One region of the Nocardioides lacus genome, then DNA from elsewhere that is predicted to be linked to it. Evidence: riboswitches for the same ligand, from Rfam matches in the RefSeq annotation. Region 1 holds a riboswitch; the other holds the start of a gene.

Region 1 (15,664 bases):
CACGGCTGCTCTGACCACCGCCGGAGCGAGACCGGATGTGACGTAGGCCATCGCGGGACGGTGCTGCAGCGGTCGGCACGGCTGTGCCAGACTGACGCGGACCGGGGGCGACCCTCTCGGCAGCGACTGTTCCGCGCTCGACCCTTCGCGCGACGCCTTTCCGCCCGCCCGAGATTCGAGAAGCTGCGCTCCCATGACTGATACCCGACCCTTCGCCGGCGACCCCGTCTTCGACCTGCACGTCGGCGGCAAGATGGCGATCGTCGCCACCGCCTCCGTCAACGACCGCGAGGCGCTGTCCAAGGCCTACACCCCGGGCGTGGCCCGGGTCTGCACCGCGATCGCCGAGGCCCCCGAGCTGGCCGAGACCTACACCTGGATCCCCAACACCGTCGCTGTCGTCACCGACGGCACCGCCGTGCTGGGCCTGGGGGACATCGGTCCCACGGCGGCGATGCCGGTGATGGAGGGCAAGGCGGTGCTGTTCAAGGAGTTCGGCGGCGTCGACGCCATCCCGATCTGCCTGGACACCACCGACGTGGACGAGATCGTCGCCACGGTCGCCGCGATGGCACCGAGCTTCGGCGGCATCAACCTGGAGGACATCTCCGCGCCGCGCTGCTTCGAGATCGAGGACCGGCTCAAGGAGCGCCTCGACATCCCGGTCTTCCACGACGACCAGCACGGCACCGCCGTCGTGACCCTGGCGGCGCTGGAGAACGCGCTGAGGCTGACCGGGCGCTCGCCGGGGTCGACCCGGGTGGTGATCTCGGGCGCGGGGGCCGCGGGGGTGGCGGTCGCCAAGATCCTGTTGGAGTACGGCGTGCAGGATCTCGCCGTACTCGACCGCAAGGGCGTGCTGCACGGCTCACGCGAGGACCTCACGCCCTCGAAGCGCGCGCTGGCGGCGCTGACGGCCGACCGGACCGGTCGCCGCGGCGACCTGGCGGCCGTGATGGCCGGTGCCGACGTCTACATCGGCGTCTCCGGCGGTTCGGTGGAGCCCGCGATCGTCGCCTCGATGGCCTCCGACGCGATCATCTTCGCGATGGCAAACCCCGACCCCGAGATCCACCCCGACCTGGCCCACCAGCACGCGCGGGTGGTCGCCACGGGGCGCTCGGACTTCCCCAACCAGATCAACAACGTGCTGGCGTTCCCCGGCATCTTCCGCGGCGCCTTCGACGCGCGGGCGAGCGCGATCACCGAGGGCATGAAGCTGGCCGCGGCGCGGGCGCTTGCCGACCTGGTTGGCGACGCGCTGACGGAGGACTACATCATCCCGGCACCGTTCGACCCCCGGGTCGGGCCGGCGGTCGCGGCGGCTGTCGCCGATGCGGCGCGCCGCGACGGTGTCGCCCGTCGTTGAGCCGAGACGTCACCTTCTGCGCGTCGAGACGTCACCTTTCGCGGGTCGACTGGTCAGGTCTCGCGGGTGGGGTGACCACTCGACCCGCCGTACCTGACCTCTCGACCCGCCGTTTGTGACCTTTCGACCTTGTTAGGTTGGTGAGCATGTTCGCCGTCTACGCCGAGAAGATCAGCCGTGAGGACCCGCTGAGCGGCCTGGTGGTGGGGGAGCGCCCCGATCCGGTCGCCCCCGACGGCTGGACGACCGTGACGGTCAAGGCCGCCAGCCTCAACCATCACGACCTGTGGTCGCTCAAGGGCCAGGGGCTGAAGCAGGACCGGCTGCCGATGATCCTGGGCTGCGACGCCGCCGGGATCGACGCCGACGGCCGTCCGGTGGTGGTGCACGCCGTCATCAGCGACCCCGACTGGGTCGGCGACGAGACGCTCGATCCCCGGCGGTCGCTGCTCTCCGAGCTGCACCAGGGCACCTTCGCCGCGAAGGTGGTGGTGCCGCGGCGCAACGCCATCGCGCTGCCGGAGGGCTACTCCTTCGAGGAGGCGGCCTGCCTGCCGACGGCGTGGTTGACCGCCTATCGGATGCTCTTCACCCAAGGCGGCCTCAAGGCCGGCGACTCGGTGCTCGTGCAGGGTGCCGGTGGCGGCGTCGCCACGGCGCTGATCACGCTGGCGCGCGCCGCCGGGCTGCGGGTCTGGGCGACCTCGCGCGACGAGGCCAAGCGCGCCCGCGCCCTCGAGATCGGCGCGCACGAGGTGTTCGCCTCCGGCGAACGGCTGCCGGCGAAGGTGGACGCGGTCATGGAGACGGTCGGCCGGGCGACCTGGGAGCACTCGATCCGCTCGCTGCGACCGGGCGGTGCGCTGGTGATCAGCGGTACGACGTCGGGCCCCGACGTCGACAACGCGATGCTCACGCACATCTTCTTCCTGCAGCTGCGGGTCATCGGCTCGACGATGGGCACCAGCACCGAGCTCGCCTCGCTGGTCTCGCTGCTCGATGCGACAGGCACCAAGCCGCTGATCGACCGGGTGCTGCCGATGGAACGGGCGCGCGAGGGCTTCGAGGCGATCGCCTCGGGCGACGTGTTCGGCAAGATCGTGCTCACCCGATGACCGGTCCATCGAACCATCTGGTCACCGGCGCCGGCTCCGGCATCGGACGGGTCGTCGCCGAGCGCCTGCTCGCGCGCGGCGATCGGGTGTGGGCGGTGGTCCGCACCCGCGGTCGCGCCCCGGAGGGCTGCGTCGAGGTGCTGGCCGATCTCGCCGACGCGCAGACGCTCGAAGCGATCGGCGAGGCGGAGCGATGGCCCGAGAGTCTCGACAGTGCCGTGCACGCTGCCGGCGTCGTGGAGCTCGGCCCCGTCGCCGAGCTGAGCGCCTCCGCCTGGCAGGACCAGTTGGCCGTCAACCTGGTCGCCCCGGCCCTGCTGACCCGTGCGCTGCTTCCGCGGCTGCGCGCGGCGCGGGGCACGGTCGTGCTCGTCAACAGCGGGTCCGGCCTGCGCGCCAACCCCGCGTGGGCGGCGTACGCGGCCTCGAAGTTCGGCCTGCGCGCCCTCGCCGACGCCCTGCGCGAGGAGGAGCCGCTGATCCGGGTCACCTCGGTCTTCCCGGGCCGGACCGCGACGGCGATGCAGGAGAAGGTGCACGCCCAGGAGGGCAAGGAGTACGACGAGGGCAGGTGGATCAGGCCCGAGACCGTCGCTGACGCCGTCCTCGGCGCGATCGAACTGCCGCGGGACGCGACGGTGCCGGAGATCTCGATCCGCCCCGGAAACTGACGCTTCGACCCGCGGAAACTGACGGCTCGACGGTCAGGCGCGCGACTGCCAGTGCAGCACACCGATGAGCACCATCCGCAGCCGGGTCCGGGTCGTCTCCGCCACCGCCGCCTCCTGCTCGCGGCGGGCGGCCAGGAGCTCCTCGGTGCCGGCGACCATCAGCATCACGATCAGCCCTGAGACGGCGCGAAGGTCGCGCGCCGACCAGGTGCCGGCATCGGTGAGGCGGGCGAGGTCGGTGGCCAGCTCGTGCTCGCACAGCTCGATCTCGCGCCGGATCGCCTCCCGGACGGTCGCCGGGCCCGCGCCGCGCTCCCGGGCGAGGAATGCGAAGTGCGCCCGCTGGGCGTGCACGTGCTCGACCAGGACGTCGACGGAGGCGTCGGCGACGCCGACGAGGCTGTCGAGCGCCTCGGGCTGACGGACCGCGCGCAGCATCGCCCGCAGCGAGACCAGGGACTCCTCGACCAGCGCGAGCCCCAGCGCGTCGATGGAGTCGAAGTGCCTGTAGAAGGCGGTGGGCACGATGCCGACCCGCTTGGCCACACCTCGCAGGGAGAGCCCGGCGAGCCCCGTCTCCGCGGTGAGCTCCAGCGCCGCGTCGAGGATCGCCCGGCGGGTGCGCTCCTTCTGTTCGGCACGGGTCTCGCTCACCGATCCAGCCTAGTGGGTGCGCGTCATCGAGTGCACATGCGTGCACTCGAGTGGCCCGCCTCACCTTTTCTGCCCTTGCCTTGCCGCGTCCGCGCTTGCGATAGTTTCGGTGTACGCATGTTCACCGAAAGCGAGGAGGTTCCGATGAGCATCGCCGGCACCCTGCTGAGATCACGGGCCGTCGCCGCCCTTGCCTCGCCGCACGGGATCGACCGCTACCTCGAGCTCGTCAACCCGATGTGGGCTGCGCACGAGGTGCGGGCCCGCCTGGTCGAGATCCGTCGCGAGGTCGACGTCCCCGGCGAGCCGGCGGTCGCGACCCTGACGTTCCAGCCGACCAGCACCTGGCGCGGTCACCGTCCCGGGCAGTACGTGCAGCTCGCCGTGGACCTGCCGGGCGCCCGCCGGCTCACCCGGTGCTTCACGCTCTCCAGCGCCGGCTCGCGTCCCGGCGAGCGCTTCAGCGTCACGATGCGTGCCAACCCCGACGGCGAGGTCTCGCGCTACCTGGTCGATCAGGCCGCGGTCGGGCAGGTCGTGCACCTGTCCCAGGCGGCTGGTGACTTCGTCCTGCCCGACGCGGTCCCCGAGCACGTCCTGTTCATCACCGGCGGCTCCGGCATCACGCCGGCGATGGCGATGCTGCGCAGCCTGCTGCTGCGCACCCACCGCGGCCGGGTCACCTTCCTGCACTACACCCGCTCCGCGGAGCACCAGATCTTCCGCGCCGAGCTCGAGGAGATCGGCACCACCGGGTACGGCGTGGACCTGCACCTGGTCTACCCCGAGCAGGGCGGTCGCAACTTCTCCCCGATGGAGCTGGAGCGGATCGTGCCCCACTTCCGCGAGGTCGACACCTGGCTGTGCGGACCCGCGGGTCTGGTGGAGGCGGTGCGTCCGGCGTACGAGGTGGACGGCGTGCCGAACGACCGGCTCCGGGTGGAGTACTTCAAGCCACCGAGGACCAGCGGTCTCGCCGGCGGCCGGCTCGCGTTCGACAGATCCGGGGTCGTCGCCGACAACTCCGGGCAGAGCATCCTCGAGCAGGCCGAGGCGGCCGGTCTGAGCCCGACCTTCGGCTGCCGGATGGGCATCTGCTTCAGCTGCACAGCGACCAAGACGGAGGGGAAGGTCCGCAACGTGCTGACCGGTGAGACCTCCGACCGTCCCGACGAGGAGATCCGGATCTGCGTGAGCTCGCCCGAGGGCGACTGCGCGATCGATCTCTGAGACCACTACTTCCGCACCTTGCCGTGCGAAGAAGGATGACTGAGGAACCATGCACAGCATCAAGCTCACGCCCGAGCAGCTCGAGGAGTTCGGCGCCGAGATGGACGCCATCCGGCGACGGATCGTGGCCGACCTCGGCGAGGCCGACGCCGACTACATCCGCAGGATCGTGAAGTACCAGCGCGGCTTCGAGGTCGCCGGTCGCTCGATGTTCTACCTGCCGCCGCTGTGGCCGGCGGCCGTCGCCGCCCTCTCGGTGTCGAAGATCCTCGACAACATGGAGATCGGCCACAACGTGATGCACGGCCAGTACGACTGGATGGGCGATCCCGGGCTCAACTCCCGGATGTATGAGTGGGACAACGTCTGCCCCAGCGACCAGTGGAAGTACTCGCACAACTACATCCACCACACCTTCACCAACATCCTCGGCAAGGACCGCGACATCGGCTACGGCGTCCTGCGGATGGACGAGGACCAGCCGTGGCATCCCTACTACCTGGGGAACCCGCTGTACGCCTTCCTGCTGATGATCTTCTTCGAGTGGGGCGTGGCTCTGCACGACCTCGAGGTGGAGAACCTGGTCGCAGGCCGCCGTACGTTCGAGGACAACAAGCCGCTGCACCGCGGCATCATGCGCAAGGTCAGGCGACAGGCGCTCAAGGACTACCTGCTGTTCCCGGCGCTCACCGGTCCGCTGTTCCCGCTCACGCTCGCCGGCAACGCGACGGCCAACCTCGTGCGCAACATCTGGGCCTTCAACATCATCTTCTGCGGCCATTTCCCGACCGGCGTCGCGACGTTCTCCATCGAGGAGACCGAGGACGAGAGCCGCGGGCAGTGGTACTACCGGCAGCTGCTCGGCTCGGCCAACATCACCGGCAGCCGTCTCTTCCACGTGATGAGCGGCAACCTGAGCCATCAGATCGAGCACCATCTCTTCCCGGACATCCCGGCGCGTCGCTACCCGGAGATCGCCGAGGAGGTACGCCGGATCTGCGAGAAGTACGACCTGCCGTACAACACCGGCCCGCTGCACCGCCAGCTCGGCGGCGTCTTCGGCAAGATCCTCAAGCTCGCCCTCCCGGGTCGACCGGGGCGTCGCAAGGACACCGCCCCGGACCGGGTCCCGGACGGCGCGGTGGCGGCCTGAGTCAGAACGTGGAGACTGGAGAGGTGACGACTCCGCGCCTGAGCAAGCTCGAGATCCGCAAGGACGTCCTCCAGGGTGCCGTCGAGGCGATGGCCTCGACCGTCGGGGAGGTCACCGGCATCGTGACCGGGGCGGTCAAGGACGTGGCCGCCTCGGTCGGCGGTCTGGCCACCGAGCTGTTCGAGCTGCGTGAGTCGGCGCGACGGGCCGCCGAGGACGGTGCCGACCCGGACGACGACACGATGTGACGCCTCGACCCGCGGAAGGTGACGCCTCGACCCGCGGAAGGTGACGCCTCGACCCGCGGAAGGTGACGCCTCGACCCACGGAAGGTGACGCCTCGGCTAGTCCTCGGGGTCGTCCAGACGCGCCAGCCAGGTAGCGAAGCGCTCGATCGGCGTCTCGAACTCCGGATGGATGTCCACGAAGGCCTGCAGTTGCTCGGCGAGCCAGGCGAGCGTGACCTCGTCGTCGCCGCGCCGGTTGACGAGCTCCTCGATGCCGCGGTCGGTGAAGTACATGGCAGCACCCTACAAACGCCGGACCGGCGCCATCCCACCACGGTGGGACGGCGCCGGTCCGGCGTTCGTTGCTCAGGCGAAGGCCTGGTCCAGCAGTTCCTTCTGCTCGGCCAGGTGCCGCTTCGACGTACCCACGGCGGTGGTGGTCGAGGCGGTCCGGGCGATGACCTGGACGGGTACGCCGAGCTCGGGCACCACGTTGAGGGCGAAGGTCGGCCACGGGCCCTGGTTGAGCGGCTCGTCCTGCACCCACCGGACGTTCTTCAGGTTCGGGTAGGTGGCCAGCTCCGCCTTCAGCTCCTCGGTCGGCCAGGGGTAGAGCTGCTCGGTGCGCGCGATCGCGACCTTGCTCTCCAGACCCCGCTTGCCGCGGTCGACCATCAGGTCCCAGGTCAGCCTGCCCGAGACCAGCAGCAGCGTCTCGACCTGGCTCTTGTCGGCCATCGCGTCACCGATCACCGGGCGGAAGCTGCCGCTGGTGAAGTCCGCCGGCTGGGCGGCGGCCTCCTTGCGGCGCAGCATCGACTTCGGCGTGAAGACCACCAGCGGACGGTGGTCCTCGGAGTGCGCGTGGGTGCGCAGCAGGTGGAAGTGCGAGGCGGGCGTCGACGGCTGGGCGATCTGGATCGCGTCGTCGGCGGCCATCTGCAGGAACCGCTCGATCCGGGCGGAGGAGTGGTCCGGTCCCTGGCCTTCGTAGCCGTGGGGGAGCAGGAGCACCACCCCGGAGTCCTGCTGCCACTTGGTGCGACCGGAGGTGATGTACTCGTCGATCACCGACTGGGCGCCGTTGACGAAGTCGCCGAACTGCGCCTCCCACAGCACCAGCGCGTCGGGACGGGCGACCGAGTAGCCGTACTCGAAGCCGAGCGCGGCGTACTCCGAGAGCAGCGAGTCGTAGACGTAGAACTTGGCCTGGTCCTCGGTGAGGTTGGCCAGCGGCGTCCACTCGTCGGCGTTCGTGCGGTCGATCATCGTGGCGAAGCGCTGCGAGAACGTGCCGCGGCGGGAGTCCTGGCCGGCCAGCCGGACCGGACGGCCCTCCATCAGCAGCGAGCCGAAGGCGAGCAGCTCGCCGGTGGCCCAGTCGATGCCGCCCTCGCTGATCTGCTTGGCACGACGCTCCAGCTGCGGCATCACCTTGGGGTGGACGGTGAAGCCGACCGGCGGCGTCACGTAGGCGTCCGCGACCCGCTTGAGCACCTCGTCGCTGACCGCTGAGGGGGTGGCGAGCGGTGCCTTGGCCGGGTACTGCGGCACTGTCTGCCAACCGCGGTCGGGCAGCGCGTTCGCATCCCGGACCGAGGTGAAGACCCGCTCCAGCTTGGCCTGGTAGTCGGCGAGCACCTGCTCGGCCTCCTGCACGGTGATGTCGCCGCGACCGATCAGCGCCTCGGTGTAGAGCTTGCGCACCGAGCGCTTCTTCTCGATCAGGTCGTACATCAGCGGCTGGGTGAACGACGGGTCGTCGCCCTCGTTGTGGCCGCGGCGGCGGTAGCAGATGAGGTCGATGACGACGTCCTTGTTGAACGCCTGGCGGTACTCGAAGGCCAACCGCGCGACCCGGACACACGCCTCCGGGTCATCGCCGTTCACGTGGAAGATCGGCGCCTGGACCATCCGGGCGACGTCGGTGGCGTACAGCGTCGAGCGGGAGCTGCTCGGGCTGGTGGTGAAGCCGACCTGGTTGTTGATCACCACGTGCACGGTGCCGCCGGTGCGATAGCCGCGCAGTTGGGAGAGGTTCAGCGTCTCGGCCACCACGCCCTGGCCGGCGAAGGCCGCGTCGCCGTGGACGAGCAGCGGCAGCACCGAGAAGTCGCCCCGGTCCAGGACGTCCTGCTTGGCGCGCGCGATGCCCTCCAGCACGGGGTCGACGACCTCGAGGTGCGAGGGGTTGGCGGCGACGCTCACCTTGATCTTCTCGCCGGTGCCGGCGACCAGCTCGCCCTCGGCACCGAGGTGGTACTTCACGTCGCCGGAGCCCTGCACCGTCCGCGGGTCGATGTTGCCCTCGAACTCGCGGAAGATCTGGCTGTACTCCTTGCCCACGATGTTGGCCAGCACGTTGAGCCGGCCGCGGTGGGCCATGCCGATCGCTACCTCGTCCAGCCCGGACTGGGCGGCCGCCTCGCAGATCTCGTCGATCACCGGGATGGCTGTCTCACCGCCCTCCAGGGAGAAGCGCTTCTGGCCGACGAACTTGGTCTGCAGGAAGGTCTCGAAGGCCTCGGCCTCGTTGAGCTTCTCCAGGATGCGCAGCTGCTCCTCGCGCGGGGTCTTGTCGTAGGGCCGCTCGACGCGCTCCTGCAGCCAGGCCCGCTGCTCGGGGTCCTGGATGTGCATGTACTCGATGCCGGTGGTCCGCACGTAGGCGTCCCGCAGCACGCCGAGGATGTCGCGCAGCTTCATGAACGGCTTCTTGCCCGCCGCGAAGGAGCCCACCGGGAACTCGCGCTCGAGGTCCCACAGCGTCAGGCCGTGGTTCTCGATCTCGAGGTCGGGGTGGGTGCGCTGCTTGTACTCCAGCGGGTCGGTGTCGGCCATCATGTGGCCGCGGACGCGGAAGGCGTGGATCAGCTCGCCGACCCGGACCTGCTTGGAGATCTGGTCGTCGTGGCTGGTCGAGACGTCCTGGTTCCACCGGATCGGGGTGTAGGGGATCCGCAGGCTGGCGAAGATCTCGTCATAGAAGCCGTCGGCTCCCAGCAGCAGCTTGGAGACGATGTTGAGGAACTCGCCGGACTGGGCTCCCTGGATGACCCGGTGGTCGTACGTCGAGGTCATCGTCATGATCTTGCTGACGCCGTTGGCGGCGATAGCGGTCTCGGAGGCGCCCATCCACTCCGGGGGGTACTCCATCGAGCCCACCCCGATGATGGCGGCCTGGCCGGCCATCAGCCGCGGCACCGAGTGGCTGGTGCCGAGGCCGCCGACGTTGGTGAGGCTGACGGTGGTGCCGGAGTAGTCGGCCATGGACAGCTTGTTGTCCTTGGCCTTCTTGATGATCTCCTCGTAGGCCGCCCAGAAGCCGGCGAAGTCGAAGGTCTCGCAGTTCTTGATCGAGGGCGCCACCAGCTGCCGCGTGCCGTCGGGCTTCTGCTGGTCGATCGCCAGGCCCAGGTTGATGTGCGGCTGGGCGACGAGCGTCGGCTTGCCGTCGCGCTCCTCGTAGGTGTTGTTCATCGCGGGCATGGCCTTGATCGCCTTGATGATGGCGTAGCCGATGAGATGGGTGAACGACACCTTGCCGCCGCGCGCCCGGCGCAGGTGGTTGTTGATGACGACCCGGTTGTCCCACAGCAGCTTCACCGGGATGTTGCGCACCGAGGTGGCCGTCGGCACGGACAGCGACACCTCCATGTTCTTCGCGGTGGCGGCGGCGATGCCCTTGAGGGTGGTGTAGGTCGGCTCGTCGGTGCTGCTGCTGGGAGCGGCCGGAGTGATCCGGTTCTCCTTCGGGACGGGGGTGGTGGTGTCCTTGGCCGGCTCGGCCGCCTGGCTGGTGGCCGGTCGGGGGGTGGCGACGGGCGCCGCGACAGGGGTGACGCCGGTGGTCGGGGAGGTCGCGGCGGCCGGGGCCGGCGCGGCCTTCACCGGCTCGGGAGCGATGCTGCCGTTGGCCGCGGGCTTCGCCGTACCGGTGTCGGACGGACCGCCCGGCGAGCCGTTCGCCTCGAAGAACTTCACCCAGACCGGATCGACGCTCGAGGGGTCCTTGGAGTACTGGTCGAACATCTCCTCGACCAGCCACTCGTTGGCACCGAACTCTGCGGGGACGTCGGTGGTGTTGTTGGATGGGTTGCCTGAGGACACGGCTTGGCTCGCCTCTTCCGGATGCGCGCGTTGGATGACTTCCGGGGCTCAAGGCTAGTCCCCGGAGGTCCCAAATGCTCGGGCCGGGTCGGACTTTGAGCCCGCGTGTTGTGAGGACCACACCCCGGCGTGTCGCCGCGGGTCGAAAGGGCCTCCTGCGATGGCTCAGGTCACGGGGTTGGCGACCTTCTTCGAGCCGTCGGAGCAGGTGGGGTAGATCGAGCGCGGGATGGCGTGGGCGACCAGGTCCGCGCAGGCGGCGGTGCCCTCCCCGTCGAGCGCCACCGACCAGTGACCGGCGTCGTCGGACCAGACCTGCCAGCCGCTCGGGTTGCCGGCGTACTGCGGGCAGGTCGGCGTCGTCGCGCCCCAGCTCACCTGGACGTACGCCGCCGCGATGCTGGCCCGCTTGAGCCGGACCTGGCCGATGCCCTCGCAGCCCGGGTCGTTCTGGAACTGGTCGTGCCACATCTGCCTGAGCTGGAGCCGGGCGAAGTCGCGCAGCCCCGCGGGTGCGTCGGGGATGGAGGCGTTGGACACCGGGAGCTGGAGCAGGCCGGTCTTGTCGGTGTAGGTGACCACCGGCGGCGAGGTCGCCGCCCGCGAGGTGGCGGTCCCGTTCGGGGTGGGGGTCGCGGTCCGGCTCGGCGTGGACTGCTCGGCGGCCGGCGTGCTGGCGGGCGGCGCGGGGGACGTCGCCGTGCCGCCCGCGCCGTCTGCACTGCCTGTGCCGCTCGTGTCGCTGGTGCCGCTCGGGCCGGGCGTGTCGCTCGTGGGGCTGTCGGCGCTCGTGGAGTTGAGCCCGCAGCCGGTCAGGGCGACGGCGGCGGCGGCCAGCGCGATGTGACGGATGAGACGCATGTGATCAGCATGGCAGGTCTTGTCCGGGTCCGGGGTCGCATCGCCGCCGGATGCGGGTAGTCTCGGGCCGCCAGTCGTGCTCCACCTCGTGGAGTCAGGGAACCCGGTGCGACTCCGGGACTGACGCGCAGCGGTGAGGGTGACGGGCGGGGCAGCATGCCACTGATCGGGTCGAGAGGCCCGGCCGGGAAGGCGCTCCGTGCCGGATGATCCCGAGTCCGAAGACCTGCTGGCCCTAGCGGCACCCGCCGCCGGGTCATCCGCGGGCCCCGCGTACGGGCTCCCTGACCGAAGGACCGCCACCGTGCTCCGCACTCGTCCCGATCGCTGCCCCGGGGTGCTGCGACCCTGGCGCGCCGACGACGGCCTGCTGGTCCGGCTGCGGCTCGTCGGCGGCAGGCTCGCGTCCTCGACGCTGACGGCGCTGTGCGCCGTCGCCCGCGAGTACGGCGACGGGCGCGTCCACCTGACCTCCCGCGCCAACCTCCAGCTTCGGGCGCTGCCCGCCGTCGCCGCCCCCTCCGGTGTCCCCTCCGGGGCCTCGTCCGAGGCCTCGCCGGGGGCCGCGCTGCCTGCCGAGGTCGTGACGGCGATCGAGGCCACCGGCCTGCTCCCCTCGCGCAGCCACGAGCTGGCGCGCAACGTGCTGGTCTCGCCGCAGACCGGCCTGGCCGGGGGACGGGCGGACCTGCGCCCGCTGGCAGCCGACCTGGACCGGCTGGTGTGCGCCGACCCGCTGCTGGCTGGTCTGCCAGGACGCTTCCTGTTCGTGCTCGACGACGGTCGCGGCGACCTCCTGGACCGATCCGCCGACCTCGGTCTGGTGGTGCTCTCGGCGGGCGAGGCCCAGCTGCGGATCGGGGAGGGCTGGGGGCCGGTGGTGCCGCTCGAGGCGGCAGCCGCGGCGCTGGTCGAGCTCGCCACGGCCTTCATGGCGGGGCGCGGTGAGGGACCCGAGGCGGCCTGGCACGTCCCCGAGCTCTCGGCGCCGCTGGGTCCCGCGTCACCCGCCGATCCACGTCTCCCGGCGCCCTCGCCGGCGCTGCCCTTCGGGCGGGTGGCCGGCGGCGTCCACGTCGGCGTACCGACCGGGGTGGAGCCGGCGCTCGCCGCCGAGCTCCGCGACCGTTCCGACGAGCTGGTGGTGACGCCGTGGCGCGGCGTCCTCGTTCCCGAACCCGAGGAGGACCGATGACCCTCGACGACCCCACCGTGGCGGTACGACGCCCGCGTCGGCACTACGACTACGTCACGATCGGGGCCGACATCTACGTCGACTCCTTCGCCACCATCCGGCGGGAGGCCGACCTGTCGGGCGTGCCCGCGGACGCGGAGCGGCTGGCGGTGCGGATGATCCACGGCAGTGGGCAGGTCGACCTGGTCCGCGACCTGGCCATCCACCCGGGCCTGGTGGCCGCCGCACGCGGCGCCCTGGAGGCAGGCGCACCGATCCTGTGCGACGCCACCATGGTCGCCACCGGCGTCACCCGCAGCCGGCTGCCCGCCGACAACGAGGTGCGCTGCTTCCTCGGCGATCCGCGGGTGCCGGTGCTCGCGCAGCAGTGGGGGACCACCCGGACCGCTGCAGCGGTCTCCCTGTGGGAGCCGCTGCTCGACGGTGCCGTGGTCGCCATCGGCAACGCGCCGACGGCGCTCTTCCACCTGCTCGAGCTGCTCCGCGACGGCGGCCCCCGCCCGGCCGCGATCGTCGGTTGCCCGGTCGGCTTCATCGGGGCCGCGGAGTCCAAGGAGGCGCTGATCGCCCTGGCCGACGACGGTATCGACATCCCCTATGTCACCGTCCGCGGCCGGCGCGGCGGCTCGGCGATGACCTCCTCGGCGCTCAACGCCCTGGCCCAGGAGGCGGAGTGAGCGCGCCCGGCACCTTCACCGTCGTCGGCATCGGTCCCGGCGACCCCGAGCTGATCACCCTCAAGGCCGCTCGGCTGATCGGCACGGCCGACGTCGTGGCCTACCACGCAGGCGTGCGCAAGCAGTCGCACGCCCGGCGCATCGCGGCGGGGCTCATCCCGGCGGGGGCGATCGAGGAGGAGCTGCGCTACCCGGTGACGACCGGCACGACCGATCACCCGGGCGGGTACGTCGGCGCGCTGGCCGATTTCTACGAGGCCTGCGCGGTGCGGCTCGCGGTGCACCTGGACGCCGGGCGCGACGTGGTGCTGCTCGCCGAGGGCGACCCGCTCTTCTACGGCTCCTCGATGTACCTGCACGACCGGTTCAACGATCTCTACGACACGGCCGTCGTCCCGGGGGTGCCGTCCTTCGCGGCCGCCACAGCGGCGGTCTCCGCTCCACTCGTGCGGCAGACCGACGTGTTGACGGTGCTGCCGGGCACGCTGCCCGAGCCCGAACTGGCCCGCCGGCTGGCCGACACCGACGGCGCCATCGTGATGAAGCTGGGCCGGAGGTTCCCCGCCGTCCGGCGTGCGCTGGCGGCTGCGGGCAGGCTCGACGGCTCGTGGTACGTCGAGCGCGCCTCGCAGCCCGAGGAGCGGTGGCTGCCGGTCGCCGACGTGGACCCGGAGTCGGTGCCGTACTTCTCCCTCATCGTGGTGCCCGGCGACAGCGCGCCGCGGGCGGACACGGGGCGGCTGCGCGCTTCAGCCGAGTCGAGCGCGAGAGCCGAGCTGAGCGAGGTGCCCGAGCCCTCCGACGGCCCCGGAACGGCGCCGGACCGGCGAGCCGAGCTGCTGGTGATCGGACTGGGGCCCGGGCCCGACGGCTGGCTGACCCCCGAGGCGAGCGCCGCCCTGGCGGAGGTCGAGCACGTCGTCGGCTACGCGCCGTACGTCGCTCGTGTCCCGCAGCGCGCCGGCCTGCAGCGGCACGCCTCCGGCAACACCGTCGAGGTGGACCGGGCCCGGTTCGCGCTGGATCTCGCCCGTGCCGGCGAGCGGGTGGCGGTGGTCTCCGGTGGCGACGCCGGAGTCTTCGGCATGGCCGCGGCGGTCTTCGAGGCCGTCGAGGACGATCAGCGCGCGGGGCGTGCCGCCGTACCGGTGCGGGTGCTGCCCGGCGTGAGCGCGGTCCAGGCCGTCGCCGCCCGCGCCGGAGCGCCGATCGGTGCCGACTTCGCCGTCGTCTCGCTCTCCGACCGGCTCAAGCCGTGGGAGGTGGTGGAGCGGCGGCTGCGGGCGATCGCCGAGGCGGATCTCGTGCTGGCCGTCTACAACCCGGCCTCGCGCTCGCGCACGACGCAGGTGGCTCGGCTGCGGGAGGTCCTGCTGGACCACCGCAAGCCCGAGACGGTCGTCGTCGTGGGCCGCGACGTCGGCCGGGCCGAGGAGTCGCTGAGCGTCACCACGCTCGCCGAGCTGGATCCCGACCGCATCGACATGAAGTGCCTGCTGATCGTCGGCGCCTCCTCGACCCGCGTGACGAGCGCCGGTCAGGTGTGGACGCCGAGGTACGTGCGGTGACGGGCATCGTCCACTTCGTCGGCGCGGGTCCCGGGGCCGCCGACCTGCTCACCGTCCGGGCGACCCGGCTGCTGGCGCAGGCGGAGGTGGTGCTCTACCCGGGCACCTACCTGGATCCGGAGGTGCTCACCCACGCCGGAGCCCGAGCCCGCCTGGTCGACACCCAGGACCTGGACCTGGACGCGATGACCGAGCGGATGGTCGCCGCGGTCGGCGAGGGACGCACGGTCGTCCGGCTGACCTCTGGCGACCCGTCGCTCTACTCCGCGCTGCAGGAGCAGACCCGGCGCCTGGACGCCGCCGGCGTGCCCTGGGACGTCACGCCCGGCGTCCCGGCCTACGCCGCCGCCGCCGCCCGGGTGGGGGCCGAGCTGACGGTGCCGCTGGTCGCGCAGTCGGTCGTCCTGACCCGGACGCAGGCGCGGTCGACGGCGATGCCGCAGACCGAGGCGCTCGCGGCCTTCGCCGCCACCCGCTCCACCCTCGTGCTGCACCTCTCGATCACCCGGGTCCGCCAGCTGATGGCCGAGCTCGTGGGGGAGTACGGCGAGGGCTGCCCGGTGCTGGTCGTCCACCGCGCGAGCCAACCCGGGGAGCTGGTGCTGCGAGGCACCGTCGCGACGATCGCCGACCAGGTCGAGGCCGCCGGCCTGCGGCAGGCGGCCGTGATCATGGTCGGCCGCGCGCTCGACCGCGACGGTGGGGAGTCCTACCTCTACGACGCGACGCGCGACCGGACCGCGAAGCGGGGGCGGCAGCACTGATGGAGCTCTACGACGCCATCAACCGCCGCCGCGACACCCGCCGGGAGTTCACCGGCGAGCCGATCGCCGA
Region 2 (15,664 bases), 1.7 Mb from region 1:
CCCTCCGGGCCGTCGGTGGCCAGCTCGGCGTGCTTGACGTTGAGGAAGATCCACACGATCAGCGAGCCGACCAGCGCCATCGCGGAGCCGACCAGGAACGCGGTGGTGGAACCGTGCGCGAACACCTGGTGGGCGATCGTCGCGAGGTCGCTCTGCGAGGGCTGGTGACCGCTCGCGGCAGCGTCCTTCACGATCGAGGCGCTGTCGCTGTGCATCACGTGGACGGCGACGGTGGAGAGCACCGACAGGCCGAGGGCGCCGCCGACCTGCTGCATCGTGTTGAGCACGCCCGAGCCGATGCCGGAGTCCTCGGGACGGAGGTGGTGGACAGCCGTCAGGGTGATCGTCACGAAGGTCATGCCCATGCCGATCGACATCACCAGCACGCCGGGCAGGATGTGCGTCAGGTAGCTGGCGTGCACGTCCGTCACCGGGTAGCTGGTGTCACTGGGGATGCGGGAGAAGATGAACAGGCCCGCGGTGGCCAGCAGGGTCCCGATACCGGCGAGGTAGCGCGGGTCGATCCGGTTGATGAGGTTCGAGGTGATGGTCGCGGCGAAGATCAGGCCGATGGAGAACGGCAGGAACGCCACGCCGGTGTGCAGCGGGGAGTAGTCGTTGACCTCCTGGATGTACTGCGAGAGGTAGTAGAACATCGCGAACATCGCGGCGGGGATCAGCATCATCACGATGTAGGAGGCGCTGCGGGTAGCACTCGCGAAGATGCGGAACGGCAGCAGTGGGTGCGAGACGCGGGTCTCGACGAAGGCGAACAGCCCGAGCAGGGCGATGCCGCCGATGAGGGCGACCAGGGTCCACACGTCACCCCAGCCGTCGCTCGAAGCGCGGGTCAGGCCGTAGACGATCGCGAGCAGGCCGGCGGTGACCGTCACGCCGCCGGGCACGTCGAGCTCGCCGGTGTGCTTCTCGGACTCGGCGAGCAGCCGCGGAGCCAGCACCGCTGCGACGAGGCCGATCGGGACGTTGATCAGGAAGGTCAGGCGCCAGCCGTCGATGCCCGGGTGGATGCCGGTGAGCCAGCCGCCGAGGATCAGGCCGACGGCCGCGCCGACGCCCGACATCGCGGCGTAGACGGCGAAGGCCCGGTTGCGCGCCGGGCCGGCCGGGAAGGTGGTGGTGACCAGCGCCAGCGCGGACGGGGAGGCCAGCGCGGCGCCGACGCCCTGGACGGCGCGCGAGGCGAGCAGCATGCCCGGGTCCTGCGCGAGACCACCGACGAGCGAGGCGGCGGCGAAGACGAGCAGGCCGATCATGAAGACGCGGCGGCGACCGTAGAGGTCGCCGAGACGGCCGCCCAGCAGCAGCAGACCGCCGAAGGTCAACGAGTAGCCGGTGACGACCCAGGTCAGGCCGCTGGCGGAGAAGTCGAGGTCGCGCTGGATGTAGGGGAGCGCGATGTTGGCGATGGAGGCGTCGAGCACCACCATGAGCTGCGCCAAGCAGATGAGCACGAGAGCCCACCCGAGGTGCTTGTGCGGCCCCGTGGTCTTGTCGACGCTCGTGACGTCGGTCGTGGTCATGTCAGTCCTTGTGGGTCGGGTCGGTCGCGGGCAGGGGGTTGGTTGCCGCAGGCAGGATGATCTGGTCGATCACCCGGTCGATCAGGTCTTCGGTGGCCGGCTCGCCGAACATGAAGACGCGGTGCAGGACCACGCCCGCGAGGGCGTGGCTGAGGAGCTCGATGTCGAGGCCGGGCCGGAGCTCTCCGCGCTGGCGGGCGCGCTCCCAGATGGCGTTGCTGGCCTCCAGCTTCGTGCCGATGAAGTGCTCGCGGAACTCGCTGGCGAACTCCTCGTCACGGCCGATCGCCGTGATGACGCTGCTCATCGTGGAGACCATCACCGGATCGGTCAGGCCGCCCAGCCCGCAGAACGCGGCCTCGAGGTCGCCCTTGAGGGTGCCGGTGTCCGGATACTCGTCCTGGCCCTTGCTGGCGTGCAGCGCGTCGATGACGAGCTTCGCCTTGGAGGACCAGCGCCGGTAGAGGGTGGCCTTCGACGCCTTCGCCCGAGCGGCGACGGCATCCATCGTCAGGCGGTCGTAGCCGACTTCGGCCAAGATCGCGAGAGCCGTCTCCAGGATCTCCTGTTCGCGGTCGCCCTCGATCCGAGGACGATGGAGAGCACGAGCCAGGTTCACCGGGAGGACTCCTTCTGGTCACGAAGATGAAACGAAACGGTTTCGTTTCATCTGGTCAAGATAGTACGGCGTCGTTTCATTCCCGGCCAACCGCATTTTCTTCCGATCGGTCTAGACCAGTCCTGCCGGGCGATCCTGTCGGTGGGTAGCGGCAAGATGTGCCCATGACCGACGAGAGCCCTGCGAGCCTCCACGCCGAGCTGTCCGCCCAGATCGAGGCGGCCTCCGACGCCTACTACCGCGACGGCTCCTCGCCGCTCACCGACGCCGACTACGACGCGCTGTTGCGTCGGCTCGGCGATCTGGAGGATCAGTACCCGGAGCTGGTCAAGCCCGACAGTCCCACCCAGCGGGTGATGGGCAAGGCCTTCACCGACTTCGCCGCCGTCGACCACCTCCAGCGGATGGAGAGCCTCGACAACGCGTTCTCCACCGAGGAGCTGGCGGGGTGGTACGAGCGAGTGGTGCGCGACACCGGGTCCCGGCCCGCGCTGCTGTGCGAGGTCAAGTTCGACGGGCTGGCGATCAACCTGCTCTACGAGGACGGCCGGCTCGTCCGCGCGCTCACCCGCGGCGACGGACGCACCGGGGAGGACGTCACGCCCAACGTGCTCACCATCGCCGACGTCCCGCACCGGCTGACCGGGTCGAGCGAGCATCCGGTGCCGCGGCTGATCGAGGTGCGCGGCGAGGTCTACCTGCCGACCGAGCGGTTCGAGGAGATCAACGCCGAGCAGGCGGCCGCGGGCAAGCCGCTCTACGCCAACGCACGCAACACCGCTGCGGGATCCCTGCGGCAGAAGGACCCGGCCATCACCGCCGCACGTCGTCTCGCGATGGTCTGCCACGGCGTCGGTGCCCGGGAGGGCTTCGAGGCGGTCTCGCAGTCGCAGGCCTACGAGGCGCTCGCCAGCTGGGGCCTGCCGATCTCGGACAAGGTGAAGGTCGTGGCCGACCTCGCCGCGGTCGAGGAGTTCATCGGGTACTTCGCCGAGCACCGGCACGACCCGGCCGTCCTCGCCCACGAGATCGACGGCGTGGTCATCAAGGTCGACGACGTCGCGCTGCAGCGTCGCCTCGGGTCGACCTCGCGGGCGCCTCGCTGGGCGATCGCCTACAAGTATCCGCCGGAGGAGGTCAACACGTTGCTTCTCGCCGTCGAGGTCAACACCGGCCGCACCGGGCGGGTGACGCCGTTCGGTGTGATGGAGCCTGTCAAGGTGGCCGGGTCCACCGTCGAGATGGCGACCCTGCACAACTTCCACGAGGTGGCGCGCAAGGACGTGCGTCCCGGCGACACGGTGGTGCTGCGCAAGGCGGGCGACGTGATCCCCGAGATCCTCGGGCCCGTGCTCGCCCTGCGGCCGGAAGGACTTCCGGCCTGGGTCCCGCCGACGGTCTGCCCCTCGTGCGGCACGGAGCTGGTCGAGCAGAAGGCCGGCGACAAGGACCGGCGCTGTCCCAACCACAGGGCGTGCCCCGCGCAGGTCACCGAGCGGGTCAACCACGTCGCCGGTCGGGGCGCCTTCGACATCGAGGGGATGGGCTACGAGGCCTGTGTCGCGCTGCTCGAGTCGGGAGCGCTGCGCAACGAGGGGGACATCTTCGACCTCGACGAGGAGAAGCTGCGCCGTACGCCGCTGTTCACCCGCGCTCCGAAGAAGGGCGAGGACGGTCCGCAGCTGACGGCCAACGCCCACAAGCTGCTGGCCAACCTCGAGGAGCGCAGGACCGTGCCGCTGTGGCGGGTCCTGGTGGCGCTGTCCATCCGTCACGTCGGCCCGTCGGCCGCGCGCGCCATCGCCGCCGAGTTCGGGTCGATGGCCGCGCTGCGCGAGGTCGTGCGCGAGGCGGACGCGGCGGTCTCGGGCGACGTCGATCCCGACGCCGACGAGTCGTCGTCGGACGCGGGTGACGCCGTTGCCGACGCCTCGGCGGAGGCGATCCGTGCGCGTGCCCGGCTCGCCGAGGTCGACGGTGTCGGCGGGGTGATCGCCGATGCCCTGATCGCCTGGTTCCGAGAGCCGTGGCACGTCGAGATCGTGGACGCCTGGCTGGCCGCCGGCGTCACGATGGAGGACGTCCGCGACGACACCGTGCCCCGCACCTTGGAGGGGCTGACGGTCGTGGTGACCGGCTCGCTGCAGGGCTTCTCCCGCGACTCGGCCAAGGAGGCGGTCATCAGCCGCGGTGGCAAGGCAGCCGGGTCGGTGTCGAAGAAGACCGACTACGTCGTCGTGGGCGAGAACGCCGGCACCAAGGCGGACAAGGCCGAGGAGCTCGGCCTGCGCATCCTCGACGAGGACGGGTTCGCCGCGCTGCTCGCGGGTGGCCCCGCGGCGGTGGGTGACGGCGAGGGCTGATCACGCCCCCTCGCGGGTCGACGCCTCGACACCGATCGAGGCGTTCGCCGTGTCGTCGCCGGAGCGCGGAAATCGTGCTCCCCGCGGCGCGCAGGGGCCGGACCGGGCCGTCGGCTCCCACCACTAGGATGGGCGCCATGCCTGAACTCTCCCGTGACGAGGTGCGCCACCTGGCCGACCTCGCCCGGATCGACCTGAGCGATGCCGAGCTCGATCACCTCGCGCCCCAGCTGAACGTGATCCTCGAGTCCGTCGCCTCGATCCAGGGCGTGGCCGGGGACGATGTCGTCCCGACCTCGCACCCGATCCCGATGACCAACGTCTTCCGCGACGACGTCGTGGTGCCCGGCCTGACGCCCGCCCAGGCCCTCTCCGGTGCGCCGGAGCGGGAGGACGACAAGTTCTCCGTCCCGCGGATCCTGGGGGACGAGCAGTGAGCGGGCGCAGCGAGCGATCCCTTCAGCACAGCACCATGCGTGCCTCGTCGGCGCGCGGAGCGAAGCGAGGACGTCGATGAGCTGGATCCACCGCACCGCTGCCGAGCAGGCGGCCGCGCTGGCCGCCGGCGAGGTCACCAGCGTCGAGCTGACCCAGGCCCACCTCGACCAGATCGCCGCCGTCGACGGTGGCGAGGGTGTGCACGCCTTCCTGCACGTCGACGCCGAGGGTGCGCTGGAGCAGGCGAGGGAGTCCGACGAGCGGCGTGCCGCGGGTGCGCCGCTGCACGAGCTCGACGGCGTCCCGATCGCTGTCAAGGACGTGCTGGCCACCGTCGGCCAGCCGACCACCTGCGGCTCGCGGATGCTCCAGGGCTGGGTCCCGCCCTACGACGCGACGGTCGTCACCAAGCTCAGGACCGCCGGCCTGCCGATCCTGGGCAAGACGAACATGGACGAGTTCGCGATGGGCTCCTCCACCGAGAACAGCGCCTACGGACCGACCCGCAACCCGTGGGACCACACCCGCATCCCGGGCGGCTCCGGCGGCGGCTCGGCGGCGGCCGTGGCGGCGTTCGAGGCGCCGCTCGCGCTCGGGACCGACACCGGAGGGTCGATCCGTCAGCCGGGTGCGATGACCGGCACGGTCGGCGTGAAGCCGACGTACGGGAGCGTGAGCCGCTACGGGCTGGTAGCGCTGGCCAACAGCCTGGACCAGGTCGGCCCTGTCACCCGGACCGTGCTCGACTCGGCGCTGCTGCAGGAGCTGATCGGGGGCCACGACCCCCGTGACTCCACCTCGGTGCCCACGCCGGTCACCGGACTGGTGGAGGCCGCCCGGCGCGGCGCGGGCAGGGACCTCGCCGGCGTCACCGTCGGCGTGGTCAAGGAGCTGGCCGGCGACGCCTGGCAGGCGGGCGTGATGCAGCGCTTCGAGGAGTCGGTCGCGCTGCTGAAGGAGATGGGCGCCGAGGTCGTCGAGGTCTCGCTGCCCAGCTTCGTGCACGCCATGGCCGCCTACTACCTGATCCTGCCGGCCGAGTGCTCCTCCAACCTCGCCAAGTTCGACGCGATGCGCTACGGCGTCCGGGTCACGCCCGAGGGCTCGCCCTCGGCCGAGGAGGTCATGAAGGTCTCCCGCGACGCGGGCTTCGGCGACGAGGTCAAGCGCCGCATCATGATCGGCACCTATGCGCTCTCCAGCGGCTACTACGACGCCTACTACGGCCAGGCCCAGAAGATCCGCACGCTGATCATCGAGGACTTCACCAGGGCCTTCGAGCAGGTCGACGTGCTGGTCTCCCCGACGGCGCCGTCCACCGCCTTCCCGATCGGGGAGAAGGTCGACGACCCGCTCTCGATGTACCTGCAGGACCTCGCCACCATTCCGGCCAACCTGGCCGGAGTTCCGGGCATCTCGCTGCCCTCGGGCCTCGCGCCCGAGGACGGGCTGCCGACCGGCGTCCAGTTCCTGGCACCGGTGCTCGAGGACGCCCGCCTCTACCGGGTCGGTGCGGCGCTCGAGGCGGCTCTGTTCGAGCAGTGGGGCGGCCCGATCGTGCCGCCGGCGTACAAGGAGGACTGAGCGATGACCCAGACGCTGCCCGACCTGGTCGACTTCGACGAGGTGCTGGAGAAGTTCGACCCCGCGATGGGCCTCGAGGTCCACGTCGAGCTGAACACGAACACCAAGATGTTCTGCGGCTGCCCGACCACCTTCGGCGCGGCCCCCAACACCCAGGTGTGCCCGACCTGCCTGGGCCTGCCCGGCGCGATGCCGGTGGTCAACGCCAAGGCGGTCGAGTCGGCGATGCGGATCGGTCTCGCGCTCAACTGCGAGATCGCGCAGTGGTGCCGCTTCGCGCGCAAGAACTACTTCTACCCCGACATGCCGAAGAACTTCCAGACCTCGCAGTACGACGAGCCGATCGCCTTCGACGGCTACCTCGACGTGGAGGTGGAGGGCCAGACCTACCGCATCGACATCGAGCGTGCGCACATGGAGGAGGACACCGGCAAGGCGACCCACGTGGGCGGCGCGACCGGGCGCATCCACGGCGCGGACCACTCGCTGATCGACTACAACCGCGCCGGCATCCCGCTCATCGAGATCGTCACCCGGCCGATCCTGGGCACCGGCGAGAAGGCGCCGCTGGTCGCCCGGGCCTACGTGAGCGCCCTGCGCGACCTGATCAAGGCGCTGGGCGTCTCCGACGTACGGATGGACCAGGGGTCGATGCGCTGCGACGTCAACCTGTCGCTGGCGCCGAAGGGCTCGGGGACGCTCGGCACCCGCTCGGAGACCAAGAACGTCAACTCCCTGCGCTCGGTGGAGCGCGCGGTGCGCTACGAGATGTCGCGGCACGCCGCTGTGCTGCTCGGTGGCGGGTCGGTGTTGCAGGAGACCCGGCACTTCCACGAGGACGACGGCAGCACGTCGCCGGGCCGGGAGAAGTCGGACGCGGAGGACTACCGCTACTTCCCCGAGCCGGACCTGGTCCCGGTGGCGCCGGCGCGCGAGTGGGTCGAGGAGCTCCGGACCACGCTGCCCGAGCCACCCTCCGAGCGCCGCGCGCGCCTGCAGGCGGCCTGGGGCTACACGGACCTGGAGATGCGCGACGTCATCAACGCCGACGCGATCGAGCTCATCGAGGAGACCGTCGCCGCGGGTGCCGCCCCGCAGGCGGCCCGCAAGTGGTGGCTCTCGGAGATCTCCCGGCGGGCCAACGAGGCAGGCGTCGACCTCGGCTCCGCCGGAGTGACGCCGGCGCAGGTCGCCGAGGTGCAGCAGCTGATCGAGGGGGGCACCCTCAACGACAAGCTCGCCCGGCAGGTGTTCGACGGTCTCTTCGCTGGGGAGGGGACGCCCGCCCAGATCATCGAGAAGCGCGGCCTCGCGCTCGTCTCCGACGACGGCCCGCTGCTGACCGCCATCGAGGAGGCTCTCGCCGCCCAGCCGGACATCGCGGACAAGATCCGGGGAGGCAACCACAAGGCCGCCGGTGCCATCGTCGGCGCGGTGATGAAGGCCACCCGCGGCCAGGCCGACGCCGCCCGCGTGCAGCAGCTGATCATCGAGAAGCTGGCCTGACCGCCGGCTGATCGCATGTAACGCGGTGTCCGGTCGTCTCTTGCGGTGCTGCAGCACCGCCGAGGAGCGACGTACACCGCGTTACATGCTTGGTCCTGTCCCGGGTTAGGCTTCGACTGCTAACAACCAACACGCTCGTGTCGGGGGAAGCCGGTGAGACTCCGGCGCTGACCCGCAACCGTGACCCTGAGACTCGACAGGCCGCCCAGGGAAGTCGGAGCACCCGCCGCGAAGCGTCTTGACCACATCGCTGTCGAGGTACGCAGCGGGTCGGTTCCTTCCGGTCCACCCGTTGCCAGCAGCGGGAAGGACACCACCATGCGCAAGCTCCTCCAGTCCGCAGCCGTCGCGTCGGCAGGTCTGCTCATCGTCAGCACCGGCGCGGCGAACGCCGCCCCCGCACCCACGACGGCCGCGGGCACCTGGCTCAAGCACCAGTTCACCGGCGGGGTCGTCCACAACACGGCGTACGACGTCGACGACTACGGCCTGACCGCCGACACAGCGCTCGCCCTCAAGCAGCTCGGCGCGAGCAAGGCGAAGCTCAAGACCACCCGCAAGGCCCTCGCTGCCCACGTGAACGACTGGGTCCGCGGCGGCACGACGAGCGACCTGTACGCCGGGTCCGTCGCGAAGGCAGCGGTCACCGCCGATGCGCTCGGGGCGAACCCCAAGAAGTTCGGCGGCGACAACCTGGTCAAGCTGCTGAAGAGCACTGTCTCGACCTCGGGCGCCACCAAGGGCCGGATCCGGGACACCTCGGCGTACGGCGACTACGCCAACACGCTGGGTCAGGCCCTGGCCGCGCAGGCTCTGTCGACCGACGCGCCGACCAAGGCCAAGCCGGTGGTCACCTACCTGCTCAAGCAGCAGTGCTCCTCGGGCTACTTCCGGCTCTACTTCGCCGACCCGTCCGCCCCGCAGACCTGTGACGCGGGCGACCCCAAGACCACCAGCGTGCCCGACCCGGACGCCACCTCCGCGGCCCTGCTGAGCCTCGAGGCGCTGCCCCACCAGACGGCGAAGGTCAAGAAGGCGGAGAGGAAGGCCGCGCGCTGGCTGCGCAAGCAGCAGGCCGGGAACGGCTCGTTCATCGGCGGTACGACCACCGCGACGCCGAACGCCAACAGCACCGGGCTGGCGGCCTCCGCGCTCGCCGCCGCGGGTGATTGCCGCCAGGCGCGCAAGGCCGCCACGTGGGTCGCCAAGCTGCAGGTGAGCAAGAAGCGGGCGAAGGGTGCGCTCAGCTCGGCGTCGGGCGCGATCGCCTACGACAAGGCGGCGCTGTCCGCCGCCACCACGGCCGGCATCACCAGCGACACCCAGGACCAGTGGCGCCGCGCCACGACGCAGGCGGCGCCCGCGCTGAGGTACCTCGACTCCGGCAGCTGCGCCTGACGTGCAGTCCCTGCGATCCCTTCTCGCTGCGGCCGCCCTCGTGCTGGGGGCGGCCGCGCCGTTGACCCTCGCGCCGTCGTCCGCCTCGGCCGCCGGTGGTTGCGGCGCGCAGTCGGTCGCCGTCGTCGTCGACTTCGGCGCGCTCGGCGGTGGGGTCTCGCAGCGCTGTGTGAGCGGAGGCGGCACGGCCGCGGCCCTCTTCGTCGCCGCCGGCCATGCGCTGACCCGGGTGCAGACCCAGCCGGGCGCCGTGTGCAGCGTGGACCGGAAGCCGGCCGGACCCTGTGCGCAGATGCCGCCGGCGAACAGTTACTGGGGTCTCTTCTGGACCGACGGCTCCTCCTCCCACTGGTCCTACGCCAGCTCCGGCGTCGACGGGCTCAGCGTGCGCGCGGGCGGATCGCTCGCGTTCGCCTGGCAGAGCAGCGCGGGCACCCGGTCACCGGGCATCGCGCCGGCGGTGACGCGCACGGCCACCTCGCCCAGCCCGTCCGTGAAGGCGTCGGCGAAGGCGCACACCACGCGCGGCTCGAAGGCCTCGAGCGGCTCGAAGGCCTCGGGCAGCACCGGGGCCGCCAGTCCGGCGACCACCCCGTCCGCGCCGGCCACCGCATCGTCCTCGCCGGAGGGCCGGCGTGCCTCCGCGCGCGCGTCGGCGCGCGCCGCGACCCCCTCCGCCGCTCCCGCCACCGCGAGCACCGGACCCGCGAGCACCGGACCCGCGAGCACCATCGACGTGACCGCCTCACCGACCGCCGCGGCGGCGCACTCGACCACCTCGGCGCCTGTCGCCTCCGACCCGGACGGCGGCCTGCCCGGTTGGATCGCCCCCGCTGTGGTCGCCGCCGTCCTCGCCGCCGGGGGCGGCATCGCGGTGGCGCGCCGACACGCTCGCGGATAGCCGCACGGCACCCGAGACGATGCGACGCGACCTGCACCCGCTGGCGTGGTGGGCCTGGGCGATCGGGCTGGCGGCGTACGCCTCCTTCCTGACCAACCCCTGGCTGCTCCTGCTGGTCATCGCCGTCGCCGGCCTGGTCGTGGCCGCACGACGCGGCCACCAGCCCTGGGGCAGGTCCTTCCGGCTCTACCTCGGCATGGGTGCCGCGATCGTCCTCGTCCGGGTGCTGTTCCGGATCCTGCTCGGGGGCACCGCCGGCCATGTGCTGATCCACCTGCCCGAGATCCCCCTGCCCGGGTGGGTGCTCGGCATCCGGCTGCTGGGTCCGCTGACCCGTGAGGCGCTCCTCGCGGGCCTCTACGACGGCCTGCGACTGGCAGCGATCGTGATCGCCGTGGGCGCGGCCAACTCCCTGGCCAATCCCAAGCGGCTGCTGCGCTCGGTTCCGCCGGCCCTCTACGAGATCGGGACGGCGCTGGTGGTCGCCGTCACCATCCTTCCCCAGCTCGCCGACAGCGTGCAGCGCGTGCGGCGGGCCCAGCAGCTCCGCGCCGGCGACACGCGGCGGGTCGGTCGGCTGCGCCGCTTCCTGGTGCCGGTCCTCGAGGACGCCCTGGAGCGGTCGCTGGCCCTGGCCGCCGGCATGGACACGCGTGGCTACGGCCGGTCGGGTGGTGCCAGCCTCGCCCAGCGCAGGGTCACCGGGACGCTGATGCTGCTCGCGCTCCTCGGACTGTGTGCGGGCACCTTCGCGGTGCTGGACGAGACGGCGCCGCGCTGGCTCGCCACCCCGATGGTCGTCGCGGGGCTGGCGCTGGCGGTCCTCGCGCTCGTCGTCGCGGGTCGCCGTGTCGAGCGCAGCGTCTACCGCCCGGACCCGTGGCGCCGGGCCGAGACGCTCGTCGCGCTGACCGGCCTGGCCGTCGGCCTCGCCGGCTGGTGGGTCAGCCGGCACCAGCTCGCCGTCGCCCATCCGGATCTCTCCGTCGGACCGCAGGTCAGCCTGATCGCGCTGCTCGGCGCCCTGGTGGGGCTGCTCCCGGCGGTCGCCACCCCCGAGCCCGCGGCGGCCACCGCATGAGCGCCACCGAGCTGCTGCGCCTCGTCCGCGTGAGCGTGACGCACCCCGACGCGACGGTGCCGGTGCTGACAGAGGTCGATCTGGCCGTCGAGGAGGGCGAGCTGGTCCTGGTCTCCGGACCGACCGGCGCGGGCAAGTCCACGCTGCTGGGCGTGGTGAGCGGCCTGGTTCCGCGATTCAGCGGGGGGTCGCTCGCCGGCGACGTACTCCTCGACGGTCGCTCGATCGTGCATGCGCCCCCGCGCGAGCGCGCGGCCAGCATCGGGTACGTCGGACAGGACCCTGCGGCCGGCTTCGTCACCGACACGGTCGAGGAGGAGCTGGCCTACGGGATGCAGCAGCTCGGGCTCGCGCCCACGACGATGCGCCGCCGGGTCGAGGAGACGCTCGACCTGCTCGGCATCGCCGAGCTCCGCGCCCGCGACCTGCGAACGCTCAGCGGCGGTCAGCAGCAGCGCGTCGCGATCGGCTCCGTGCTGACGATGCACCCCCGGCTGCTGGTGCTCGACGAGCCGACGAGCGCGCTGGACCCGACCGCCGCCGAGGACGTGTTGGCCACGCTGACCCGGCTCGTGCACGACCTCGGCGTCAGCGTGCTGCTGGCCGAGCACCGGCTCGAGCGGGTGGTGCCGTTCGCCGACCGGATCGCGCTGCTCGACGGTGGCGGCACCCTGCGCGTCGGCGAGCCCGCCGAGGTGCTGGCCGGCTCGCCGGTCGTCCCGCCGATCGTGGAGCTCGGCCGGGCGCTGGCCTGGACCCCGCTGCCGCTCACGGTCCGGGAGGCTCGCCGGCGGGCGCGGAGCCTGGACATCGCGGGGCCACCGGCCCCCGCGACCGATCATGGGACGCGCGTCCTGGAAGCCGACGGCGTGAGCGTGACCCGCGGCAGCACCGCTGCGCTGCGCGGTGTCTCCCTCGACCTGTACGCCGGAACCGTCACGGCGCTGATGGGCCGCAACGGTGCCGGCAAGTCCACCCTCCTGTGGACGTTGCAGGGGAGCCAGCCGCGCCGCCTCGGCTCGGTCTCGATCGGCGGTGAGGATCCGGCCAGGCTGACGCCGGCGGAGCGACGCTCACGCGTCGGGCTGCTGCCGCAGACGGCGGCCGACCTGCTCTACCTGGAGACCGTCGCCGAGGAGTGCGCCGCCGGCGGTCCCGACACCCGCACGATCCTCGACCGGCTGGTCCCCGGGATTCCGGGGGATCGGCATCCGCGCGACCTGTCCGAGGGGCAGCGGCTGGCCCTGGCCCTCGCGCTGGTCCTGGCCGCGCGACCCGTCGCCGTCCTGCTGGACGAGCCGACGCGCGGTTTGGACTACGCCGCCAAGAGGCAGCTGGCGAGCATCCTGCGGCGGCTCGCCGGGGAGGGCCGTGCGGTGCTGGTGGCCACCCACGACGTGGAGTTCGTCGCGGAGAGCGCCGACGAGGTGGTCGTGCTGGCCGACGGGGAGGTCGTCTCCCACGGCCCGACCCGACGGGTCGTGGCCGAGTCCCCGGCCTTCGCCCCGCAGGTGACCAAGGTCCTCGGCCACCCCTGGCTGCATGTCGACGAGGTCCGTGCCGCGATCGCACAGGGGCGAGCCGGGCGGGGGGAGCCGCGGTGAGTGCGATCCGGGTCTCGCTACGTTCGGCAGTGGTGCTCGGCCTCGCTTCCGCGGCCGGCCTGATGATGCTGTGCTGGCCGCTGCTGGTGCACGGTCGCGACGGGGCCGGCGGAGCGGTGCAGCCGCCCTTCGTGTTCCTGCTGCTGCTGCCGGTCGTCGTCGCGGTGGTGCTCGCGGAGCTGGGTGAGGGTGGCCTGGACCCACGCGTGTTGGCGGTCCTGGGGGTGCTGAGCGCGGTCAACGCGGTGCTGCGCGGGATCTCGGCCGGCACCGCCGGCGTCGAGCTGGTCTTCTTCCTGCTGGTGCTCGCCGGCCGGGTCTTCGGCCCCGGCTTCGGATTCGTTCTCGGCTGCACCTCGCTGTTCGCCAGCGCGCTGATGACGGCTGGTGTCGGGCCGTGGCTGCCCTACCAGATGCTCGCCTCCGCCTGGGTAGGCATGGGGGCCGGCCTGCTGCCGCGGCGGGTGCGCGGACGCCCTGAGATCGCGATGCTCGCGGCGTACGGCGTGGTCGCCTCCTACCTCTACGGCCTGCTGCTCAACCTGCAGGGCTGGCCGCTGCTGACCGGCGTCGCGGTGCCGGGACACACCGGCAACCTCTCCTTCGACCCGACGGCCTCGCTCCCGGCGAACCTGGGCACGTTCGGGCGCTACACCCTGCTGACCTCGACCGGCAGCTTCGACACCGGTCGGGCGATCACCACGGCTGTCGCGGTGGTGGTCCTCGGGCCGGCGGTGCTCACCACCCTGCGCCGCGCGTCGCGGCGCTCGACGGTCGTCGGCACCGTCGAGACGTCACCTTCGGCAGCGCGCGAGGTCATCTCCTGAGGGCGCCGTCGCCGGCGCCGCGCCGCTCGGGCACCGCGACCGGCTCCTCGACCTCCCGGCTCGCCGGGCGGTGGAGGCCGAGGTCGTGGACGTCGGGCCGGTGCTCGTCGAGGAAGCGCGCGACCTCCTCGCGCTCGGCGCGACGGACGGCGAGGACCGCGTTGGCCGCGTAGGCGTTGTGGCGGGCTCTGCGCACCGAGTCGGCCGGCCATCGCAGTGGCTTGGTCAGGGCACGGGGCAGGACGAGGAACGGTGACATCCGAACTCCCGAGGGGTGGTGCAGGTGGTGGGTTGCGATCCACCGTACGGGCGATCGGGCCGCTGCGGGAGACCGCACGGGCTACTGAAATTTCAACGGTGGGTGACGCCGCGGCGAAGCCTCAGGTGCCGGTCAGGCAGCGCTCAGGCCGACGGCTCGGCACCCCAGTCACGGGTCGCCCCGACGGACGCGACGATCACACACACCAGCGCCAGCCACTGCACGAGCGAGAGCGTCTCCTGCAGGACGATCAGCCCCGCCAGCGCAGCCGCCGCCGGCTCCAGGCTCATCAGGATCCCGAAGATCGCCGGCCGCAGGCTGCGCAGCGCGACGAGCTCGCAGCTGTAGGGGATGACCGAGCTCAGCAGCCCGACGAGCGCACCGAGCAGGACCACGTGGGTGTGCTGCAGGTCGGCGGCATGGCCACCGAGCGCCAGCGGGGTCAGCAGCAGGGCAGCGACCGTGGAGGCGACCGCCAGGCCGTCCATCCCGGGCCAGCGCGCACCGGTGGACCGGCTCAGCAGGATGTACGACGCCCAGGCGGCCCCGGCCAGCAGCGCGAACCCGACGCCGCTCCACGTCAGGTCGCCCGGCTCGAGGCCCAGCAGCAGCACCCCGACCCCGGCCAGCAGCACCCAGGCGAGATCGCGCAGCCGACGCGAGCCCGCTACCGCCAGGACGAGCGGGCCGGTGAACTCCAGCGTGACGGCGATGCCCAGCGGGATCCGGGCGAACGACTGGTAGATCGCCCAGTTCATGGTGCCCAGGGCGACGCCGAAGCCGAGCACGACCAGCCAGTCGCGGCGGCTGCGCCCACCGAGCCGCGGTCGCGTCCAGGCGAGCAGTGCCACTGAGGACGTGGCCAGGCGCAGCCAGGTGATGGTGGTCGGGTCGACGGTGTCGAAGAGCGACTTGGCGATGCCGGCACCGAACTGCACCGACACGATGCCGATCACCACCAGCAGCACCGGGGACGGCGCAGACTTGTCCGTCCGGCCTGCTGACAGGGGCTGGGTCACTGGATCACCCTAGGAAGTGTGGAGACGACACTGATGGTCGGGACCCGCAAGGGTCTGTGGCTGGGCACGTCCGACGACGCTCGTACGACGTGGGCGTTCGACGGTCCGCACTTCGACGTCGAGGAGGTCTACGCGGCGCTGGTCGATCGCCGTGCAGGCCGCACGAGGCTCTTCGCCGCGTGTTCGAGCCTGTGGCTCGGTCCGCTGGTACGGCGCAGCGACGACGGCGGTGCCACCTGGCAGGAGGCGTCGGTGAAGTTCCCCGACGACGTGGATGCCAGCGTCTCGCGGGTCTGGCAGCTCGCAGCGGGGACCGACGAGCGCACCGTGTGGGCGGGCACCGAGCCGGGGGCGGTGTTCCGCTCCACCGACGGCGGGGAGAGCTTCGCGCTGGTCCGTGGTCTGTGGGACCACCCGCACCGTGCGCAGTGGGCCGCCGGGTTCGGCGGCCAGGCGTTCCACACCATCCTGCCGCACCCGACCGACCCGGACTCGGTCACCGTGGCCATCTCGACCGGCGGCGT

The links. Region 1 has a riboswitch for cobalamin ahead of P5P86_RS15125 (ferredoxin-like domain-containing protein). Riboswitches for the same ligand answer to the same signal wherever they lie in the genome.
Region 2: linked by a shared signal. The riboswitch ahead of P5P86_RS07165 (hypothetical protein) and the one ahead of P5P86_RS15125 (ferredoxin-like domain-containing protein) in region 1 are both predicted to bind cobalamin.

Annotation. Positions count from the first base shown of each region.
Region 1 covers NZ_CP123620.1:3,201,848-3,217,511, reverse strand. The annotation lists gene P5P86_RS15180 (S24/S26 family peptidase) at 1-14, shown strand, start outside; gene P5P86_RS15175 (NAD(P)-dependent malic enzyme) at 194-1,369, shown strand; gene P5P86_RS15170 (zinc-binding dehydrogenase) at 1,516-2,484, shown strand; gene P5P86_RS15165 (SDR family oxidoreductase) at 2,481-3,155, shown strand; gene P5P86_RS15160 (TetR family transcriptional regulator) at 3,189-3,809, opposite strand; gene P5P86_RS15155 (ferredoxin reductase) at 3,954-5,039, shown strand; gene P5P86_RS15150 (fatty acid desaturase family protein) at 5,089-6,192, shown strand; gene P5P86_RS15145 (hypothetical protein) at 6,216-6,440, shown strand; gene P5P86_RS15140 (DUF6104 family protein) at 6,537-6,713, opposite strand; gene P5P86_RS15135 (multifunctional oxoglutarate decarboxylase/oxoglutarate dehydrogenase thiamine pyrophosphate-binding subunit/dihydrolipoyllysine-residue succinyltransferase subunit) at 6,786-10,529, opposite strand; gene P5P86_RS15130 (hypothetical protein) at 10,695-11,390, opposite strand; cobalamin riboswitch at 11,460-11,624, shown strand; gene P5P86_RS15125 (ferredoxin-like domain-containing protein) at 11,695-12,585, shown strand; gene P5P86_RS15120 (precorrin-8X methylmutase) at 12,582-13,262, shown strand; gene cobJ (precorrin-3B C(17)-methyltransferase) at 13,259-14,830, shown strand; gene cobM (precorrin-4 C(11)-methyltransferase) at 14,827-15,594, shown strand; gene bluB (5,6-dimethylbenzimidazole synthase) at 15,594-15,664, shown strand, end outside.
Region 2 covers NZ_CP123620.1:1,519,258-1,534,921, forward strand. The annotation lists gene P5P86_RS07135 (MFS transporter) at 1-1,541, opposite strand, end outside; gene P5P86_RS07140 (TetR/AcrR family transcriptional regulator) at 1,543-2,160, opposite strand; gene ligA (NAD-dependent DNA ligase LigA) at 2,325-4,523, shown strand; gene gatC (Asp-tRNA(Asn)/Glu-tRNA(Gln) amidotransferase subunit GatC) at 4,661-4,960, shown strand; gene gatA (Asp-tRNA(Asn)/Glu-tRNA(Gln) amidotransferase subunit GatA) at 5,037-6,545, shown strand; gene gatB (Asp-tRNA(Asn)/Glu-tRNA(Gln) amidotransferase subunit GatB) at 6,549-8,051, shown strand; cobalamin riboswitch at 8,136-8,296, shown strand; gene P5P86_RS07165 (hypothetical protein) at 8,370-9,449, shown strand; gene P5P86_RS07170 (hypothetical protein) at 9,451-10,350, shown strand; gene P5P86_RS07175 (energy-coupling factor transporter transmembrane component T family protein) at 10,370-11,431, shown strand; gene P5P86_RS07180 (ABC transporter ATP-binding protein) at 11,428-13,035, shown strand; gene P5P86_RS07185 (ECF transporter S component) at 13,068-13,862, shown strand; gene P5P86_RS07190 (hypothetical protein) at 13,852-14,121, opposite strand; gene P5P86_RS07195 (EamA family transporter) at 14,265-15,140, opposite strand; gene P5P86_RS07200 (WD40/YVTN/BNR-like repeat-containing protein) at 15,159-15,664, shown strand, end outside.